3 regions of the Microbispora sp. ATCC PTA-5024 genome follow, and region 3 is predicted to be linked to each of the others. Evidence: predicted binding sites of a transcription regulator. Region 3 holds the regulator's gene; each other region holds the start of a gene.
The links. The regulator LexA, encoded in region 3, represses DNA repair genes until DNA is damaged. The targets are predictions, from matches to a motif close to TCGAACANNTGTTCGA.
Positions count from the first base shown of each region.

Region 1: the regulator LexA is predicted to act here: its motif matches at 1,092-1,107, upstream of MPTA5024_RS02910 (Rv2578c family radical SAM protein).
Region 2: the regulator LexA is predicted to act here: its motif matches at 2,988-3,003, upstream of MPTA5024_RS09250 (SAV_6107 family HEPN domain-containing protein).

Region 1 covers NZ_KI866522.1:635,740-642,386, forward strand. The annotation lists gene MPTA5024_RS02895 (NmrA/HSCARG family protein) at 1-34, opposite strand, end outside; gene MPTA5024_RS02900 (TetR/AcrR family transcriptional regulator) at 127-705, shown strand; gene MPTA5024_RS02905 (DUF3040 domain-containing protein) at 710-982, opposite strand; gene MPTA5024_RS02910 (Rv2578c family radical SAM protein) at 1,116-2,282, shown strand; gene MPTA5024_RS02915 (class I SAM-dependent methyltransferase) at 2,351-3,013, shown strand; gene MPTA5024_RS02920 (glycosyltransferase family 4 protein) at 3,135-4,538, shown strand; gene MPTA5024_RS02925 (cysteine hydrolase family protein) at 4,617-5,180, shown strand; gene MPTA5024_RS02930 (O-methyltransferase) at 5,577-6,047, shown strand; gene MPTA5024_RS43195 (MerR family transcriptional regulator) at 6,195-6,647, opposite strand, start outside.
Region 2 covers NZ_KI866522.1:2,090,145-2,096,791, reverse strand. The annotation lists gene MPTA5024_RS09270 (plasmid pRiA4b ORF-3 family protein) at 1-531, opposite strand, end outside; gene MPTA5024_RS09265 (GNAT family N-acetyltransferase) at 714-1,262, opposite strand; gene MPTA5024_RS09260 (YbaK/EbsC family protein) at 1,312-1,788, opposite strand; gene MPTA5024_RS09255 (L,D-transpeptidase family protein) at 1,907-2,710, shown strand; gene MPTA5024_RS09250 (SAV_6107 family HEPN domain-containing protein) at 3,270-3,707, shown strand; gene MPTA5024_RS09245 (hypothetical protein) at 3,958-4,260, opposite strand; gene MPTA5024_RS09240 (arginine deiminase) at 4,337-5,581, opposite strand; gene bldD (transcriptional regulator BldD) at 5,795-6,289, opposite strand.
Region 3 covers NZ_KI866525.1:923,133-929,779, reverse strand. The annotation lists gene MPTA5024_RS43945 (cellulase family glycosylhydrolase) at 1-976, shown strand, start outside; gene MPTA5024_RS30155 (MalY/PatB family protein) at 986-2,083, opposite strand; gene lexA (transcriptional repressor LexA) at 2,217-2,930, opposite strand; gene nrdR (transcriptional regulator NrdR) at 3,383-3,847, shown strand; gene MPTA5024_RS30140 (vitamin B12-dependent ribonucleotide reductase) at 3,939-6,647, shown strand, end outside.

The sequences.
Region 1 (6,647 bases), on a different contig from region 3:
CCGTCACGAGGATCGTCCGCTCTGATCTCGGCATGCCGTTCTCCCATCGGATAGCGTGATTACCGGAGCGATGCTCCGATAGTAGGCGGAGCACTGCTCCGGATGTCAAGACGGCGGGAGGGCCGAGTGAGCGAGGCGATGCGCGCGGACGCGCGGCGCAACTACGACATGCTGCTGGGAGTCGCGCGGCAGGCGTTCGCCGAACAGGGCACCGACGCCTCACTCCGGGACGTGGCGCGCCGAGCGGGGGTGGGCATCGGCACGCTCTACCGCCACTTCCCCACGCGGGAGGCGCTGCTCGAAGCGCTCCTGCGCAGCGGCTTCGACGGGCTGCGCGCGAAGGCCGACGATCTGCTGGAGTCGCCCTCGCCCAAAAACGCCCTGGCGGAGTGGCTCCTGGCGTTCGCCCTGGGCTCGGGCACCTACCGGGGGCTGCCGGAGTCGGTCATGGGCGCGCTCGCCGACGACACCTCGCGGCTGCACTCGTCCTGCGAGGCCATGCGGCACGCCGGCGGCCGGTTGCTGGCCCGGGCGCAGGAGACGGGCGCCGTACGGGACGACCTCACGACCGGGGAGATGCTCTCGCTCGCCGCCGGCGTCTCCTGGGCGGCCGGGCAGTCCCGGGCGCGCACCGAGGACCGGGAGGCGTTCGTGGCCCGCCTCCTGGAGGTCACGATGGAGGGCCTGGCGCCCTCCGGAGGGTGAGCGGCTACATCGGGAAGGCGGCGGCGTCGTGCCGCAGGGCCATGACCAGGAGGGTGGCGATCAGCGTCGCGATCAGCAGCCAGCTCACCGCGATGATCACGGTGGACCTGCGCGGCCAGCGCTGCCCGCCCCGGTCGGCCGCCCGGCGCCGCCCGCGCCTCCCGCGCTCGACACGCTGGTTGAACGACTGGAGGCGGGCGGCGAGCCTCGGGTCCTCATCGCTGAGGTGGCGCTCGATCATCGCCAGCATCCGCTCTTCGTCCTGCGACCAGGCCATTGCGCAACTCCACAGAACGCAAGGTGTGTGCGGACGTTCTGCCCAACGATGAAGATCGTTAGCCGTTTCGAGGGCCGCGATTTGCGATCGTTTCACGTTGCGATCACGCTCGAATATTTGTTCTAATGGCGGCATGCGCTGGGACAACCTGCGCCTCGCGGGGGACGGTACGGGCGACCAGGCCCTACCGCTGTTCGCGCGCGGCGCGATCACGAGGACGTTCGACACCCCGGAGTTCCGGGGGATCACGTTCTACGAGATCCACGCGCGTTCGATCATCAACCGGGTCCCGGGCGCCAGCCGGGTGCCGTTCGAGTGGACGATCAACCCCTACCGGGGGTGCAGCCACGCCTGCGTGTACTGCTTCGCCCGCAAGACCCACGAGTACCTCGACCTCGACGCGGGCCGCGACTTCGACTCCAAGATCGTGGTGAAGGTCAACGCGCCCGACCTCGTCCGCCGCGAGCTCGCCGCGCCCAAATGGACGGGCGCACCGATCGCGATGGGCACCAACGTCGACTGCTACCAGCGGGCCGAGGGGCGTTACCGGCTGATGCCGGGCATCATCGCCGCGCTGCGCGACGCGGCCAACCCGTTCTCGATCCTGACCAAGGGCTCGCTCATCCTGCGCGACCTCGACCTGCTCGTGGAGGCGTCCCAGGTCACCGAGGTCAGCACGGCCGTCTCGGCCGGCTTCCTCGACGACGACGCCTGGCGGGCGGTCGAGCCGGGCACGCCAAACCCGCGCAAGCGGCTGGAGGTCTGCGCGACGCTCAACGAGCACGGCGTCCGGTGCGGCGTGCTGATGGCCCCGATCCTGCCCTACCTGACCGACTCGCCCGCCCTGCTGTCCGCGACGGTACGGCGGATCGCCGAGGCGGGGGCCGTCCACGTCACGCCCATCGTGCTGCACCTGCGCCCGGGGGCCCGGGAGTGGTTCATGGCCTGGCTGTCCCGCGAGCATCCGCGGCTCGTCCCCCGCTATCTGGAGCTGTACGGCAGGGGCGCCTACGCCCCCAAGGCGTACCAGGAGCGGATCGGCCGCCAGGTCGCGGAGCTCGCCCGGCAGCACGGGGTGGGCCGGGCCACTCCTCGGGAGGCCCGCCGGATCCGCCCCACCGCCACGCCCCAACGCCCATCCGGGCAGTGGCCCCAGCCCGGATCCGTCCCCCCGCTCGAGCCCGCATCGGCGCGGGGGCCGGACGAGCACACGCCCGATCAGAGGTACGCCCACCGGCCCGGCCGCACGGCCGCCGAGACGCGCCGCCCTCCCACCCCGGAGCAGCTCACGCTTCTGTGAGCCCGGGAGAACGCCGAAACCGGGGGATGCCGGGAGCGACGGCACCGGGCCGGATACGATCCCGCGGCGTGGAAGAGTTCGTCCGCGCCCATACGAGGCTCGCGCCGGCGCCGTACGTGCCGGAGATCCGCCTCCACCTGGCCGTCCCGTCGGGCGGTTCGTCCTCCGGCGCCGGGCCCGGGCACGCCGGCCCGGACGACGAGCTGTACGAGATCTGGGAGCGGGCCGGGAGCCTGCCCTTCTGGGCCTACGCGTGGGCCGGCGGGCAGGCGCTCGCCCGGCACGTGCTCGACCATCCCGAGACGGTGCGCGGCCGGACCGTCCTCGACCTCGCCACCGGCTCCGGCCTGGTGGCGATCGCGGCGGCCGTGGCAGGGGCGGCCGAGGTGGTCGCGAACGACGTGGACCCGCACGCGCTGGCCGCCGCCGCGCTGAACGCCGAGGCCAACGGCGTGCGGATCCGGCCGGTCGCGGGCGACGTCCTCGATGGAACGCCGGAGGAGGACGTGGTGCTGGCCGGCGACGTCTACTACGAGAGGGCGCTCGCCGAGCGGGTGACGCCGTTCCTGGCCAGGGCCCGGGGGACGGTCCTGGTGGGGGTTCCCGACCGCGCCTGCACCTACCTCCCGGCCGGTCTCTTCACCGAGGTCGCCGTGCACGCCGTCCCCGCCGCGCTGGAGGACACCCCCACCAAGCGCACCTCCATATACCGATTTATCGGCTCATTGTGAGCTAGATCACATCAACAACCGGCCCCGTTGGCACGTCGCAGGGAAGGGGGATCGACATCGACGCGAACGGGGCATGACATTGTCGTTACTACGGCGTACCGCGGCACGCACACTCCTTCGGATGCTGGAGGCACGCGACCGCCGGCGCGCGGGGACCGCGCCGCCGCCGGACGACCACGAGGTGCGCATCCTGCTCCTGCACGCCAACGGGATGGGCGGCACCATCAGGACCGTCTTCAACCTGGCCGGGTACCTCGCGCGTACGCACGACGTGGAGATCGTGAGCGTCGTCCGGGAGCGCGAGGAGCCGTTCTTCCCGGTGCCGCCGGGCGTGCGGATCCGGTACCTGGACGACCGCCTCCCCCGGCGCAGGGGCCTGCTGTCGCGTTTCCCGAGCCTGCTGGTGCCGAAGGACGAGGCGGCCTTCCACTGGTTCACGCTCCGGACCGATCTCAAGCTGGTGCGCTACATCCGCTCGCGCCGCGGCGGCGTGCTCATCGGCACCCGTCCGGGCCTGAACCTCATCGCCGCCCGGTTCGCGCCTCCCGAGGTCGTCACGGTCGCGCAGGAGCACGGCAACCTGGCCGGGCACCAGCCGGGGGTGCGGAGCCAGATCATGCGCCGGTACGGCCGGCTGGACGCCCACGTCACGCTGACGGAGACCGACCTGCGGGCGTACGAGCGGGCCTACCGGAAGGCGGGCAGGGGCACGCCGCGGGTGCTCGCCCGGATCCCGAACGCCGTGACCCGGCTCGGCGGCGGCGTCTCCCCGCTGACGGCCACGACCGCGGTGACGGTGGGCCGGCTGACCCACGTCAAGGGCTACGACCTGCTGATCCGCGCGTGGGCGCACGTGGCCGAGCGGCATCCTGACTGGACCCTGCGCATCTACGGCGGCGGGCCGCGCCGGGAGAAGCTGCAGGCGTCCATCGACAAGCGGGGGCTCACGGACGCGGTCGTGCTGGAGGGCCCGGCGGCCGACGTCGGCGGGGCGCTGGCGGCGGCCTCGATGTTCGTGCTCAGCTCTCGCCGTGAGGGCATGCCCATGGTCGTCCTGGAGGCGATGAGCAAGGGCCTGCCGGTGGTCAGCTACGACTGCCCGACCGGGCCGTCCGAACTGATCACCCACGGCCTCGACGGCCTCCTCGTGAAGCCGGAGAAGATCCACGCCCTGGCCGACGCGATCTGCTCGGTGATCGAGGACGAGGACCTGCGGCGCAAGCTCGGGCGGCGCGCCCAGGAGACCGCGGCGGGCTACGACATCGAGGTCATCGGGGCCCGCTGGGAGTCACTCCTCGACCGCCTGGTGCGTGCCCGCCTCGACGGCGGCGCCGTACCGCCGCCGGACGAGTCGGGCGGAGCCGCTGACGGGGCTGCCGACGGAACGGCGAAGGCCGAGCGGCCGGTGAGGGGCGTGACGCCGGACACGAGCGGGGCCGACACCGCGACACGCGAGGGCGACGCCGGCGGCGTCCGTCGGGCGCGTGCGGTCGCCGTTCCCTTCGGAGGCCTGGCCCGGAGGTGAGTCCGTGCGACGGGCCTGTATTTGTCGGTGGCCCGCCCTACTGTGGAGGCGGTTGAGGTCCTCGACGAGGAGGTTTCCATGACGACCCTGCCCGATCGGCCGAACACGGCGTTGCTCGTCATCGACGTCCAGAACGGGGTCGTGAACGGCTCGCACAACCGCGACAGTGTGATCGCGAACATCGACAGGCTGATCGCCAAGGCGCGCGCCGAGGACGTTCCCGTGATCTGGGTGCAGCACTCCGACGACAATCTGAAGCGGGGCAGCGAGAGCTGGGCGTACGTGCCTGAGCTCGTCCGCCGCGAGTCCGAGCCCCTCGTCCACAAGAGCTACGGCGACTCCTTCGAGGACACCGAGCTGGAGGTGCTGCTCGCCGACCGTGCGGTGGGCCGGATCGTCGTCACCGGCGCCCAGACCGACGAGTGCATCCGGGCGACCCTCCACGGGGGTTTCGTCCGGGGGTACGACGTGACGCTGGTCGGCGACGCGCACATGACGGAGGACCTCAGCCCGTACGGCGCGCCCACCCCCGACAAGGTGATCGCGCACACCAACCTCTACTGGCAGTACCACCGGGCACCCGGCCGCCGAGCCGGCACCGTGAGCACGGACGAGGTGAGCTTCACCACGGACGCCGGCTGAGCCGTCGCGGCCCGGAGCTCGGCCGTCCGTCCGCGCGGGCCGGAGCTCGGCCGTCCGGGCGCGCGGGCCGGAGCTCGGCCGTCCGGGCGGACCGGAGCTCGGCCGTCCGGCCCGCGCGGGCGTTCGATCGACGGCGCCCTGCCCCTCGCGGCGCAGGCACGGCCCGTAGGGCCCGTGTTCGGGAGGCGCGGCCCGGGGACCGTCCTGTGGATCTGTCAGGCCCAGTGGTTCTAACCTGGGGCGATGTCGGTTGGCGGTACTGCGGCGTATGCCGACCTCGCGGGGTTACCTCCAGTGGTCAGGCGTGCGGTCCACGCAGCCCGGCAGGCGGGTTTCGCCCCTTCCTGCCGGCCTGAGCAGGGGCGCCTGCTGTATGCGCTGGCGGCAGGGGCCGACATGATCGGGGAGACCGGCACCGGGTGCGGGGTCGGCCTGGCATGGCTGGCCGCAGGCGCCCGGCCCGGGGCCCGGCTGGTCAGCGTCGAACGGGATGCACATCGGGCGTCCCTGGCCGCCCAGGTCTTCCTCGATCATCCGCAGGTCTCGGTGCTCTGCGGCGACTGGCGGGAGATCTATCGGGACGGGCCGTACGACCTGCTCGTGCTCGACGGTGGCGGCCAGGGCAAGAGCGGTGAGCAGCCGGCGGATCCGCACCGGCTGCTCAGACCGGGAGGCACGCTGGTCATCGACGACCTGACCCCGGCCCGGCACTGGCCGCCACGGTTCGGCGGCGCCGTCGACCAGGCGCGGATGCACTGGCTCGACCACCCCGGGCTGGATGCTGCCGAACTTCGGCTCGCCCCGGATCTGGCCGCGCTCGTGGCCACCCGCCGTTTCGGCGAGACGTCCGGCACACCGGATCACTGAACCGCATAGCCCGGCCAGATCCTGATCGAGGCGACCTCGACGGCACCGCAGCTCCGTCCGCACTGCCGGTGCGGGCAGCCGCCGCCGTCGAGGATCCCCGGGACCGTCGAGGAACCGCGGGATCGTCGAGGACCCACGGGCCGGTCCCTACGAGAGCGGGCGGACCTGCACGGCACGGATGAACCAGTCGAACGCCGGCGCCAGGCTCTGCGGGGGCCGCCAGCCGTTGACCACCGCGAGCAGCCGGAGGTACAGCTCCCGGCGGGGGTCGTTCACGGTCTGCGCCCAGGCGAGCAGGTCGCGGCGGAGATCCGGGTCGTCGGGGCGGTCCAGGGCGCGCGCGTACGAGGCGGTCACGGCCGCGACGACCGGTGCGGCCTCGGGCGACGCCGGGTCGACACCGGCCGCGAGAGCAGGTTCGACGAGGTCGCGCACCGTCGCCGCGGCGTCCCTGCGCGGAACCCCGCCCCCGCCACGCCTGGCTCCGCTGGGCTCCCCCATGGCGTCTGCGGCACGCTCGCCCACACCGCTACGGTCCACGCCACGCTCGCCGACACCGCTACGGCCCACGCCACGCCCGGCTCCGCTGGGCTTCCCCAT
Region 2 (6,647 bases), on a different contig from region 3:
GAATTGGTCGGCTGAGTCGAGGCCGAGCCACTCCAGGCGATCCTCATGCTCTTCGTGCATGGGGTCGGCGAGGATCTCCAGCAGATACTCGTAGCCCCAGATGCCGCCGCAGTCTTCAGGGGGGCAGGCGCGTCGGCCGGTGAGGCAGCGCGGATAGGCGACGCCCGGCTCGGCCGCGGCGACGGCCTCGACGAGGATGGCGTGCTCCCAGTTGTCACCGAAGTCGTAGGTGTAGCCGAGCCGGTCTTTCGGCGCGGGGACGACATGGCCGAGCCGTTTGGCGGCGGCGCTGGTGATCTGCAGTTCGCGGTCGGCGACGCCGTAGCGGCCCAGCGGGCTTTCGAAGACCCACAGGTGGTAGTCCTCCCAGCCGAAGGCGGCCTGCAGGACTTCATGCAGCTCGCGCAGCGTGATGGTGGAAGGGACTTCCAGCCGCCGCCAGATCGGCGGCCGTGATCCGGCCAGCGTCACCTTGATCCGGTGGACGCCGGGGGCCGTGCGGGCGCTGGAAGTGGTGGGTCGGACAGCCATGAGCGCATCTTGCCCCACCCGTTCCGCCGGCGTCCTCAGGACAACGAAGAGCCGTGGTGAACGGATGCAGGGGCACGTCGATGTGCAGCACGTTCATGCCGGTGTGGGGTGACGATCAACGGGGGTTGCCGGAGCAGGTGGCTGCACTGGCAGCGGGCGGGTGCTCCCGAGGATCGGGAAGGTCACCGCTGCGGCGGCAGCGGCAGCGGGACGCCCGCGATCACGTAGTTCTCGTAGCCGCCGGGGAACACGAACCGCGTCAGGAGGTCGACGAACCCGACGTCCCCGTAGAGGTGGCGGGCCGCCGTCGGGGCGTCGTGGGTCGACAGCACGGCCGTCCGCTCCGGGCGGCCCTCGCAGATGGCGTGGATCAGGCTGCGCCCGATGCCCTTGCCCTGGTAGTCGGGCCGGACGTGGACCTCGGCGATCTCCAGGGCGTCGCCGAACCACCTCTGCGCTGCCCGCGTCCCCGCCTGGTCCTGCAGGGCGCGGCGGACCACGTCGTGCCACCACTGCCCGGGCGCGCCATGGAAGCCGTACGCGAACCCGACGATGTCAGGCGACTCCGCGAGCAGGCAGACGAAGTCGGGATACGTCGCGTGGTTGCGCATTATCGCCAGGCGGCCGGTGAGCTGGTCCGTCGGCGGGCGCATGGCCTCGGTGTAGATGTCCAGCACCGTGTCGATGACGGTGATGAACGTGTCTGGCCCCACGCGTCGCAGCTGGATCACTCATCGGAGACTAGCAAAGCGTTCCGGAGGCGAGGCGGCCACCGGAGGGTCACTCCACCTCGGCCGGCGTACCGCCGGTGATCCGCACCAGTTCGTCGAAGCTGGTGGGGAAGACCGAGTGCGGATGCCCCGCGGCCGCCCATACGACCTCGTGCTTGCCGAGCCAGGCGTCCACCAATGTCCGGACCGGGGCGGGGTGACCCACGGGGGCGACGCCGCCGATGGGCTGGCCGGTGTGCTCGCGCACGAACTCCGGGGTGGCGCGCCTGACCTTCGCGACGCCGACGAGCCGCGCCACCAGGGCCGTGTCCACCCGGTGGGCGCCGCTGGTCAGCACGAGCAGCGGGGCGCCGTCGGCGTCGAAGATCAGGCTGTTGGCGATCGCCCCGATCTCGCAGCCGAGCCGCGCGGCCGCCGTCGCCGCCGTCGGCGTGGCCTCGTCGAGCACGACGATCTCGCCCGTCACGCCCTGCGCGCGCAGGGCCGCCTCCACCCGGGCGATGTTGGGATGCAACTTTTCCGGCACGCGGACACTCTAAACGGATGGCGAGGACGAGGCCGGTCAATTGCCTTCTCCTTGACCACGAGGGCCGTACGCTAAGGTCCTTTGGTCCGTGCTTGGGAAGAATGAGGGGTTGGTCACGATGGGGGGTCGACGGCAGGCGGTCGCCGCGCTCGTGATGGCGGGGGCGCTAGCCCTCGCCACGGCAGGGGTCCCGGAGGCCGCGCAGGCGAGCACGCAGGTCCGTACGGGCGCCGTCCCGGTGTCGTCCGCCGTCGCGGCGGCGGCCTACCCGCCGTTCACCGCGCCGTACAAGACGCTGAAGCTGGGCGCCAAGGGCTCGGCCGTCAAGGCGCTGCAGACCCGCCTGAAGCAGCTCGGATACGTCCCGGGCTCGATCGACGGCCGGTACGGCGGCGCCACGCTGACGGCCGTGTGGGCCTTCCAGAAGATCCAGGGCATCACGCCGACGAGCACCGTGGCCAAGAGGACCTGGAAGGCGCTGGAGAACCCGAAGGCGCCCGCGGTCCTGGTCCCCCGCGGCAGGCCAGACCGCGTGGAGGTGAACCTGACCAAGCAGGTCATGGTCCTCTACCGGAACGGCGTGCCCCGGCTGATCAGCCACATCTCCAGCGGCAGCGGCATCCCGTACACCGAGTACGCGATGTGGAACGGCAAGCGGCAGCGCTTCAGCGGCAGCGCCCGCACGCCCACCGGCGACTTCGCGACCACCTGGCGGGTCAGCGGCTGGCACCGGTCCTACCTGGGCCAGCTCTACAACCCGATCTTCTTCAACGGCGGCATCGCCCTGCACGGCGCCCTGTCGGTGCCGCTCTACCCGGCGTCGCACGGCTGCGTCCGGCTGCCGATGCACGTGGCGGAGATCCTGCCCGGCCTGCTCGGGACCGGCGTCCCCGTCCACGTCCGCGGCCGGTTCGTCCGCTGACCCGTACGGCGCCGGGGGCGGCCCAGGCCGCCGTGTTCCGCCAGGTGCGCCCCGGCGCGGTGCGTGACGCCGGCGATCCCGGGACCGCGGTACGGAGCCCCGCCTGCCTGAGGCCGCGCCGCGAACCCGGGGCGGCGTAGAACGCCGGCGCCTCTGCCGGGAGTCGTCGTGAGACCCCCGCACGATCCGTCGTGCGGGGGTTTCGGCTGTTCCGGGACCGTTCTTGGGGCCGGTCCTCGAACCCTTGTTCGTTGACAGTCTTGACAGTGAGGCATGATCGAATCTATGTTCGATGCAGTGGGCGCGGGACTCGCGGCCTGCGCCCACCCCGTTGGAACCGTGCCCTCGTCGTCGGCGGAGACGAACGCGGCACGGCCCGCGGCGTGGGCCGGACGGGGAGAGGGGAAGCTCCTCGTCCGGCCGCCCACGGGAGCCTGAAGCATCGGGCGGTCCCTCGCCGGCACCACGGGATCGTCCGTCCGGCGGAATTGTCGGTGGGGTCTGCGACTGTGATGTCACCGGCGAGCCTCGCCGGATGCCACGACTCGAGGAGGCGGGCATGACGGAACAGAGCGGAGAGCAGCGGAACGGGCCACGGCTCTCGCAGACGGTCCTGGCGCATCTCGCGGACGCCAGGGCGTGCCTCGCGGACGCGTCGGTGGGGCCGACCCCCGCCGACCGGTACGTGTCGGCCCATCTGGCGGCGCTTCGCGCGGCGGCCGGGATCCTCGCGGCCCGGCCGCGTCCGATGGACGGGCGCAGGCGCCGGCTGCGCAGCGCGTGGGAGTTGCTGCCCGAGGCCGAGCCGAAGCTGGCCGACTGGGCGGCCTACTTCGCGGTCAGCGCGACCAAGCGCGCGGCGGCCGAGGCCGGCATGGTGCGCGTCGTCACCCCCACCGACGCCGAGGAGCTGATCGCCGAGGCCGACAAGTTCGTGGGCGAGGTCGAGTCCATCCTCGGCGTCCCCGGAAAGCCGACGCTTCCCATGGCCGGCTGAGGCCGCCCTCCCCCCGGACCAGCCCGCCCTACGGGAGGCGCGCCGGGTCCCACCCCGCGTCCCGCCAAGAGCGGACGGACGCCGGCCGAACCGCCGATCTCGCACGCCGGCCGGATCAGGCCGGGCATGGTCGACGCTCCGGCCGCCCCAATCATGAAGTGGCCGTGGTCAGGCCCCGTGCGCCGGCTCCCGCCACTCGCGCCGCCCGCCATCCGGCTCGTCCGCCGCCCGGGTCGATCGCCGTTCGGCTTCACCTGCGCGCCTCGCGGGCGTCGAGGCGGATGGTCCAGGGCTCGATCGTGTCGACGACCAGGTGCGTCCCGCTCCAGGGGTCGCGTCCCAAGGTGGCGCGCACCTCGTCCGCCGACCCGGCCTCCACGGCGAGCACGACGCGGATCTCGTCGGCCAGCGGGCCGCCCAGGATCACGAAGCCGGTGTCGACGAGCCCGTCCATGAACGAGGCGTGCGCCGTCCAGTCCGCCTGCTCCTCCATCGGCCGGGAGGAGTCCCACAGCGGGCCGGTACGGGTGAGCCCGACGAGGAAGATCGCCACAGCGGCACCCTACCGGACGCCCGCCGGGGGAGGCGTCCCGCCCGCCACCCGCCGGGGGCGGGGGATCTCGTGAGGATCAGACGGGGTCGCGTTCGAGGGGGCAGCTCATGCAGCGGGGGCCGCCGCGGCCCCGCCCGAGCTCGCTCCCGCGCACGGTGACGACCTCGATCCCGTGCCGCCGCAGGTGGTTGTTGGTCGTCGTGTTGCGCTCGTAGGCGATCACGACGCCGGGCTCCAGCGCCAGCACGTTGCAGCCGTCGTCCCACTGCTCGCGCTCCGCCGCGTGCACGTCCTGGGTCGGGGTGAGGACCTTGATGTCGTCGAGGTCCAGGGCACGGGCGATGGCCTTGTGCATGTCCTCCGGCGGGTGGTCGGTGACCTTGAGCTCCTTCTCGGTGTCGCCGGGCTCGATCGTGTACGACGGCAGCATGCCGAGACCGGCGTACTTGGTGAACACCCCGACGTCGACGTTGGTCATCACCGTGTCGAGGTGCATGAACGCCCGGGCCTTCGGCATGTCGAGCGCGACGATCCGGGTGGCGGAGCCGGCCCGGAACAGGTTCATCGCGAGCATCTCGACGGCCTGCGGCTGGGTGCGCTCGCTCATCCCGACCAGGACCGCGCCGCCCCCCAGGACGAGGACGTCGCCGCCCTCGATCGTGGCGGGGGCCATCTGCGTGCCGCGGTACCAGACGTTGAAGCCTCCGTCGCCGGGACGGTCGTACCCCGAGGCGAAGAGGGGGTGCCACCGGTAGACGGCCTCGTAGTTGACGGTCTCGCGCCGCCGGGCCTTCTTGCGCATCGCGTTGATGGACACCCCGTCGTACACCCAGCAGGAGGTGTCGCGGGAGTACAGGTGGTTGGGCAGCGGGGGGAGGACGAAGTCGTCCATGCCGAGCGTGTGCATGGTGACCGAGTCGGGGTCGCAGCCCAACTCCATGATCTCGCGCTTTGTGACCCCGCCGGTCAGCAACGGGGCGAGCTCGGCGCCGTCGAGCGAGTCGAGGGTGTTCCTGATCGCGTCGGCCGCCACCGGGCCGAACCAGTGCTCGTCGACGGTCCCGTCGAGGATGTGCTTCCTGGCCTCGGGGACGGCGATCGTCTCCTCCAGCAGGTCGCCCAGCAGATGGACCCGGACCCCGTGGGCGGCCAGGGTCTGCCGCCACTCCTGGTGCTCCTCGAGCGCGCGGTGCACCCACAGCACGTCGTCGAAGAGCAGGTCGTCCTTGTTGCTCGGGGTGAGCCGCTTGAGCGCCAGCTCGGGGACGTGAACCAGGACCTGGCGAAGCCGGCCCACCTCGGATCCCACGTAGAACGTCATCTCCTGCATATCCCCACAAAGCAGGATTCAGTCGCGGATCTCACGTTCACCGCCGGCCGGGCCGGGCTCGCCGGGACGCGTGCGCGGCGGGGCGAGCCCGGCCCGGGGCGGACACGGGGCGAGCCCGGCCCAGGCGCACACGGGACGAGCCCGGAACGGACGCGGAACGAGCCGGGAACGGACCGGGACGCGGGCGAGAAGGGCGTGGCCGGATCAGAAGGACTCGACGGCGCGGCGGGCCTCCGCGTCGAGCACGCCCCAGCTGATGAACTCCTCGGTCAGCTCCACCGGCGACTTGTCGTAGATCACGGCCAGGGAGCGCAGGTCCTCCTGGCGGATCGACAGCACCTTGCCGTTGTAGTCGCCGCGCTGGCTCTGGATGGTGGCCGCGTAGCGGGCCAGCGGGCCGGCCTTGTCCTTGGGCAGCTGGGACAGCCGCTCCAGGTCGATGACAAGCTTCGGGGCGGGGGCGAGCGGGCTGGGGGCGGCTCCGCCCGGGAGGAGCTCCGACACCGGCACCCCGTAGAAATCGGCCAGCTCGGCGAGCTTCTGCACGGTCACGGCGCGGTCGCCACGCTCGTAGGAGCCCACGACGACGGCCTTCCACCGGCCCCGCGACTTCTCTTCGACACCGTGCAGGGACAGCCCCTGCTGGGTCCGGATGGCGCGCAGGCGTGCGCCCAGCGACTTGGCGTAGTCAGACGGCATCGTGTGGCCCCCGGCTTTCTATGTCTCTTCTCACCTGATTGTGCGTCCTTGTCCTAAGTGTTCCGAACACCGGGGTTGGCGCCCCGACAGGCACCTTCGGTGACCACTGCGTCGGGTTTTACCCAGGAAGGTCGCGTGTTGTGGTTACGGACAGTGACGGTAAAGCCGTCACTCCCAAAGGTCAAGCTGATTGGAAAAAAGAGCGTCAAACAGTGCTCTCCCCGAAATCACCGACACCCCCTGGGATGCGGCTTCCCTACCCCTCGCGGGGGTCTCGCCCCGGCATCGCCGCTGGCGGGAGGGGGTGCCCGGCCCTGCTGATACGCTTGAGCGGCTGCACACCCTTTTAAGACCCGTC
Region 3 (6,647 bases):
GGCGGGCAACGCGATCCTGTCCGTCCAGCCCAACTGGCTGATCTTCGTGGAGGGCGTGAGCTGCCCGAGCGGGGGCCTGTCCAACGTCTGGGACAACGACACCAGCAACGACGAGGACTGCGGCTGGTGGGGCGGCAACCTCACCAAGGCCGGGCAGTACCCGGTCCGGCTGAACGTGGCCAACCGGCTCGTCTACTCGCCGCACGAGTACGCCACGTCGGTCTACCACCAGACCTGGTTCGACGACCCGACCTACCCGGCGAACATGCCGGCCATCTGGGACAAGTACTGGGGCTACCTGTACAAGCAGAACATCGCGCCCATCATGGTGGGCGAGTTCGGCACGACGCTGGCCAGCAACACCGACAAGATCTGGCTGCAGGAGCTCATGAAGTACATGGGCTCCGGGGTCAACGGGATGTCGTTCACGTACTGGTCGTGGAACCCCAACTCGGGGGACACCGGCGGCATCCTCAAGGACGACTGGGCCACGGTCGACCAGGCCAAGCAGAGCATCCTGCAGCCCTACCTGATCCCGCCGGTGGGCGGCGGCGGGCCGTCCCCGTCCCCCTCGGGCTCGCCGTCCCCGTCGCCGTCCCCGTCGCGGTCGCCCTCCCCGTCTCCGTCGCCTTCGCCGTCTCCCTCTCCCTCGCCCAGCCCGTCCGGGAACAAGGGCTGCACAGCCACGTACAAGGTCGTCAACGAGTACCCGGGAGGCTTCCAGGGTGAGGTGACCGTCAAGAACACCGGCTCGTCGGCCACCACCGGGTGGACCGTGAAGTGGACCTTCCCGAACGGCCAGAGCATCAGCCAGCTCTGGAACGGCACGCTCAGTGCGAGCGGCGCCAACGTGACCGTGACGAGCCTCGCCTACAACGGCGCGCTCGGCGCGGGCGCCTCCACGACGTTCGGCTTCAACGGGAGCTGGTCGGGCTCCAACGGCGTCCCGTCGCCGGTGACCTGCACGGCGAGCTGACCGGGCGGGTCAGCCCGTCACGGAGGAGATCCTGGCGAGGATCTCCTCCAGGATGGGCGCCGACGTCGCGAAGTTGAGGCGGGCGTAGGTGTCCCCGCCTCCGTAGAGGGGGCCCGGGTTGAGCTTGACCCGGGCCTCCCGCTCGAGGAGGCCGGCGGCGTCCGGGATGCCGAAGTCGAGCCACGCCAGGTAGGTGGCCTCGGGCATGCGGTACAGGACCCGGGACGGGAGCCGCTCGGCGATCAGGCGGCGGTTGCGGTCGAGGATCGCCAGCACCTCCTTCAGCCACGGATCGCCGTGCCGCCAGGCGGCGACCGTGGCCTCCACGCCGAGGACGCCGGGGGCGCCGTAGATGTGGGCGGGCTGACGGCCGATCGCGTCCCGCGCGTCCTTCGCGCCGAGGTGGGCCACCGAGCAGTGGAGCCCGCCCATGTTGAACGCCTTGCTCGCCGAGGTCAGCGTGACCGTGCGGCCGGGGAGGATCGTGGCGAACGGGATGTGCCGGGCCGGGGCGTAGGTGAGCTCCGCGTGGATCTCGTCGGCGATCACCAGGGTGCCGTGGCGCTCGGCGTACGCGGCCACCGACTCGAGCTCCTCCCGGGTGAACGAGCGCCCGGACGGGTTGTGCGGGTTGACCAGCAGGAGCACCGGGACGGGCTCGTCCGGCACCTCGAACCGCCCCTCGGCGCTGAGCCTCATCGGCACCAGGCGGCGGCCCATGGCGGTGATCGTGACGATGAAGGGGTCGTACGCGGGCAGGTGCATCGCGATCGGGTCGCCCGGCCGGGTCATGACGTGCAGCAGGACCTGCAGGGCCTGGTTGATGTCCGTGTACGAGCGCACGTGGCCGGGGTCGGCGTGCCAGCCGTACCGCGCCTCCATGCGCTCGGCGAACGCCTCTGCCAGCGGCCCGGCCGAGGGCTGGTCGAGCCAGTCCGGATAGCCGAGGTCGGTGGCGGCGCGGCGGGCGACGGCCTCCCTGACCGCGTCGGGGACCGGGAAGTCCATGTCGGCCACCCAGGCCGGGATGACGCCGGACGCGGCGCGGGCCCACTTGATCCCGTCACGGGAGCGGGCCGCTTCGAGGGAGAGCAGGTCGAGATTCACCCGACTCACCCTATTGGTCCTGATTTGGCCCGCGTGCAACGATCCCGCCTCGCAGGTCCGCGGCCGGAGAGCGGCCGCGATCCCGCTTCCGCCGGTCCGCGGCCGGACACCGGCCGCGGACCTATGGACGTGGTTACAGCTTGCGGAGGACGGCGGTCACCTTGCCCAGCACGGTGGCCTCGTCACCCGGGATCGGCTCGTAGTTCGGGTTGTGCGGCACGAGCCAGACGTGGCCGTCCTTGCGCTTGAACGTCTTCACGGTGGCCTCGCCGTCGATCATCGCCGCGACGATGTCGCCGTTGTCGGCGACGGGCTGCTGGCGCACCACGACCCAGTCGCCGTCCGCGATCGCGGCCTCGATCATCGAGTCACCGGTGACCTGGAGCAGGAACAGCGTGCCCTCGCCCACGAGCTGCTTCGGCAGGGCGAACACGTCCTCGATGCTCTGCTCGGCCAGGATGGGACCGCCGGCCGCGATCCGGCCGACCAGCGGGACGTAGGCCGCGGTGGGCCGGTTGAACCCGGCCTCCTCCTCGGCGGCGTCCGGATCCACCCACAGGACCGGCTCACCCGGCAGCCGGACCTCCAGGGCCCGGGGCCGGTGCGGGTCACGGCGGAGATAACCCTTACGCTGCAAGGCGGTCAGCTGGTGCGACACGCTGGAGGTGCTGGTGAGCTGAACCGCCTCCCCGATCTCGCGCATGGACGGCGGGTAGCCGCGCTGCTGGACCGAGTCGCGGATCACTTCCAAGATCTTGCGCTGCCTGGGGGTGAGCCCAAGGGAGTCGCGCCTGCGAACCGCGAGGTCGCCGACGCCCTCCGCTTGCTCACTTCGGTCACTCACGATGCCACCTCTCAATCCGTGTTCCCCATGTCGCACAGAGCGACCGTACCTCGATCCAAGATCTGCGTCAAACAATTGTTCGATATTATCGAAATCGCCGATGTCGAGGTCGAGCACATCGTACGGGAGTTCGATCGCTATCGTGTTCGATTTTACGGATCTTAGTTGCCGTCGTGTAGCCCCAGCTCACAAGTGACGGAAAATGTCGGCGCACAACTTTTCCGGCCGTACCGGTGAAGCGGGGAATCGCGGGGTTCGCCACCCCGTTCCCAGGGGCACCAGCAGTGCCCGGAGTCGCGACACGCCGGGCGAGCAGCGACTTCGCCTCGGCGTGCCGGTCCGACTTGCGTTCAAGGACGGGCGCTCCTACGGTTGGACCACAACATCTAGTAGTCACATCGATGTAAGTTCACCACACCTTGTGTTCTTGGTGGGCGTTTCCGGGAGGCGATGGCATGCACTGTCCGTTCTGTCGCCACCCCGACACCCGGGTCGTGGACAGCAGGTCCACGGAGGACGGCGGGGCCATCCGCCGCAGGCGCACCTGCCCCGCGTGCGGGCGCAGGTTCACCACCCAGGAGACCGTCCTGCTCATGGTGAGCAAGCGCAGCGGGGTCACCGAGCCGTTCTCGCGGGAGAAGGTCATCGCCGGCGTGCGCAGGGCCTGTCAGGGCCGCCCGGTCGGCGAGGACTCGCTGGCCCAGCTCGGGCAGAAGGTGGAGGAGACCATCCGCGCCACGGGCGCCGCCGAGATCCCCTCCCACGACGTGGGCGTGGCCGTCCTCGGCCCGCTGCGGGAGCTCGACGAGGTGGCCTACCTGCGGTTCGCGTCCGTCTATCGCGGGTTCGAGACCCTCGCCGACTTCGAGGCGGAGATCGAGCAGCTCAGAGGCGCGCGGGCCGACGCGGGCGAGCGGTAGGCGCCGGCGCGCCGCGGCGCGACACGATGTGGTTAGGGGAGAGCGTGGTCCGAAACGAGGGGCTCCACCGGGCCCTGGGGAGGGGGAAGTCATGACGGAGACCGTGAGCGGCGCCGTACCGGGCGCGGGGGGCCGCGGCGGCAAGCGGCCCCGCAAGGGGCTGAAGATCAAGCGGATCTTCACCACCCCCGGCGTCCACCCGTACGACGAGGTCCGCTGGGAGCGGCGGGACGTCGTGATGACGAACTGGCGTGACGGGTCGGTCAACTTCGAGCAGCACGGCGTGGAGTTCCCCGAGTTCTGGTCGGTCAACGCGGCCAACATCGTGACCACGAAGTACTTCCGCGGCGCCGTCGGCACGCCCCAGCGCGAGTGGAGCCTCAAGCAGCTCGTCGACCGCGTGGTCGGGGTCTACACCCGGACCGGCGTCGAGAACGGCTACTTCGCCAGTGACGAGGACGCCGAGATCTTCGACCACGAGCTCAAGCACGCCCTGATCCACCAGATCTTCAGCTTCAACTCCCCGGTGTGGTTCAACGTCGGCACGCTCTCCCCCCAGCAGGTGTCGGCCTGTTTCATCCTCGCCGTCGACGACACGATGGAGTCGATCCTCGACTGGTACAAGGAAGAGGGTGTGATCTTCAAGGGCGGCTCGGGCTCGGGGGTCAACCTCTCCCGCATCCGCTCCTCCAAGGAGCTGCTGTCCAGCGGTGGCACGGCCAGCGGCCCGGTCTCCTTCATGCGGGGCGCCGACGCCTCCGCCGGCACGATCAAGTCGGGCGGGGCGACCCGCCGGGCGGCCAAGATGGTCGTGCTCGACGTGGACCACCCCGACATCGAGGAGTTCATCGAGACGAAGGCGCGGGAGGAGGACAAGATCCGCGCCCTCCGCGACGCCGGGTTCGACATGGACCTCGGCGGCAAGGACATCGTGTCCGTGCAGTACCAGAACGCCAACAACTCGGTGCGCGTGTCCGACGAGTTCATGCGCGCGGTCGAGGCCGGCGAGGGCTTCGGGCTGCGGGCCCGGCTGAGCGGCGAGGTCATCGAGCAGGTCGACGCGCGGTCGCTGTTCCGCAAGATGGCCCAGGCCGCCTGGGAGTGCGCCGACCCCGGCCTGCAGTACGACGACACGATCAACGACTGGCACACCTGCCCAGAGACGGGCCGCATCACGGCCAGCAACCCGTGCTCGGAGTACCTCCACCTGGACAACTCCTCCTGCAACCTCGCCTCGATCAACCTGCTGAAGTTCCTGCGCGACGACGACTCGTTCGACGTCGCCAACTTCGTGAAGCTGACCGAGCTGATCATCACGGCGATGGACATCTCCATCACGTTCGCCGACTTCCCGACCGAGAAGATCGCCGAGACCACCCGGGCGTACCGGCAGCTCGGCATCGGCTACGCCAACCTGGGCGCCCTGCTGATGGCGACCGGCCACGCGTACGACTCGGACGGCGGCCGGGCCATCGCCGGCGCGATCACCTCGCTGATGACCGCGGTGTCGTACCGCCGTTCGGCCGAGCTCGCCGGGATCGTCGGCCCGTACGACGGCTACCAGCGCAACGCCGAGCCGCACAAGCGGGTCATGCGCAAGCACGCGGCGGCCAACGACGACCTGCGCGCGATCGACGAGATGGACAGGACCATCCACGCCGAGGCGACCCGGCAGTGGCAGGACTGCCTGCGGCTGGGCGAGCGGAACGGCTACCGCAACGCCCAGGCCTCGCTGCTCGCGCCGACCGGCACGATCGGCCTGATGATGGACTGCGACACCACCGGCATCGAGCCCGACCTGGCGCTGGTGAAGTTCAAGAAGCTCGTCGGCGGCGGCAGCATGCAGATCGTCAACCAGACGATCCCGCGGGCCCTGCGCCGGCTGGGCTACCAGGAGGAGCAGATCGAGGCGATCGTCGAGTACATCGCCGAGCACGGCCACGTGGTCGACGCCCCCGGCCTGCGGGCCGAGCACTACGAGGTGTTCGACTGCGCCATGGGCGAGCGGGCCATCGCCCCCATGGGCCACGTCCGGATGATGGCGGCGACCCAGCCGTTCCTGTCGGGCGCGATCTCCAAGACCGTCAACCTGCCGGAGTCGGCCACCGCGGACGACATCGAGCAGGTCTACCTCGAGGGCTGGAAGCTCGGCCTCAAGGCGCTGGCCGTCTACCGGGACAACTGCAAGGTCGGCCAGCCGCTGTCGGCCGCGAAGAAGTCCTCCGACGAGGAGGAGGCCGCCGCCCCGGCCGTCCAGGTCGTGGAGGTCGCCCGGCCCACCCGCCGCCGCATGCCGGCCCAGCGGCCGAGCATCACCACCCGCTTCTCCGTGGGCGGAGCAAAGGGGTACATGACGGCCTCGTCGTACCCCGACGACGGTCTCGGCGAGGTCTTCCTCAAGATGTCCAAGCAGGGCTCGACCCTCGCGGGCGTCATGGACGCCTTCTCCGTGGCCATCTCGATCGGCCTGCAGTACGGCGTGCCGCTGGACACCTACGTCCAGAAGTTCGTCAACATGCGGTTCGAGCCGGCCGGGATGACCGACGACCCGGACGTCCGGATGGCGCAGTCTGTCATGGACTACATCTTCCGGCGGCTCGCGCTCGACTACCTGCCGTACGAGGACCGGGCGGCGCTCGGGATCTTCTCGGCGCCGGAGCGCGCGGCCCAGCAGCGCGGCGAGGACCCGGCCGCCCTCCAGGAGGTCGTGGACACGCAGGCGCTGGCCCAGTCGGCGCCCATCGAGGAGAAGCCGGCCGAGCCGAAGCCCGTTGCGGTCCCCGAGCCGAGGCGGGCGGCG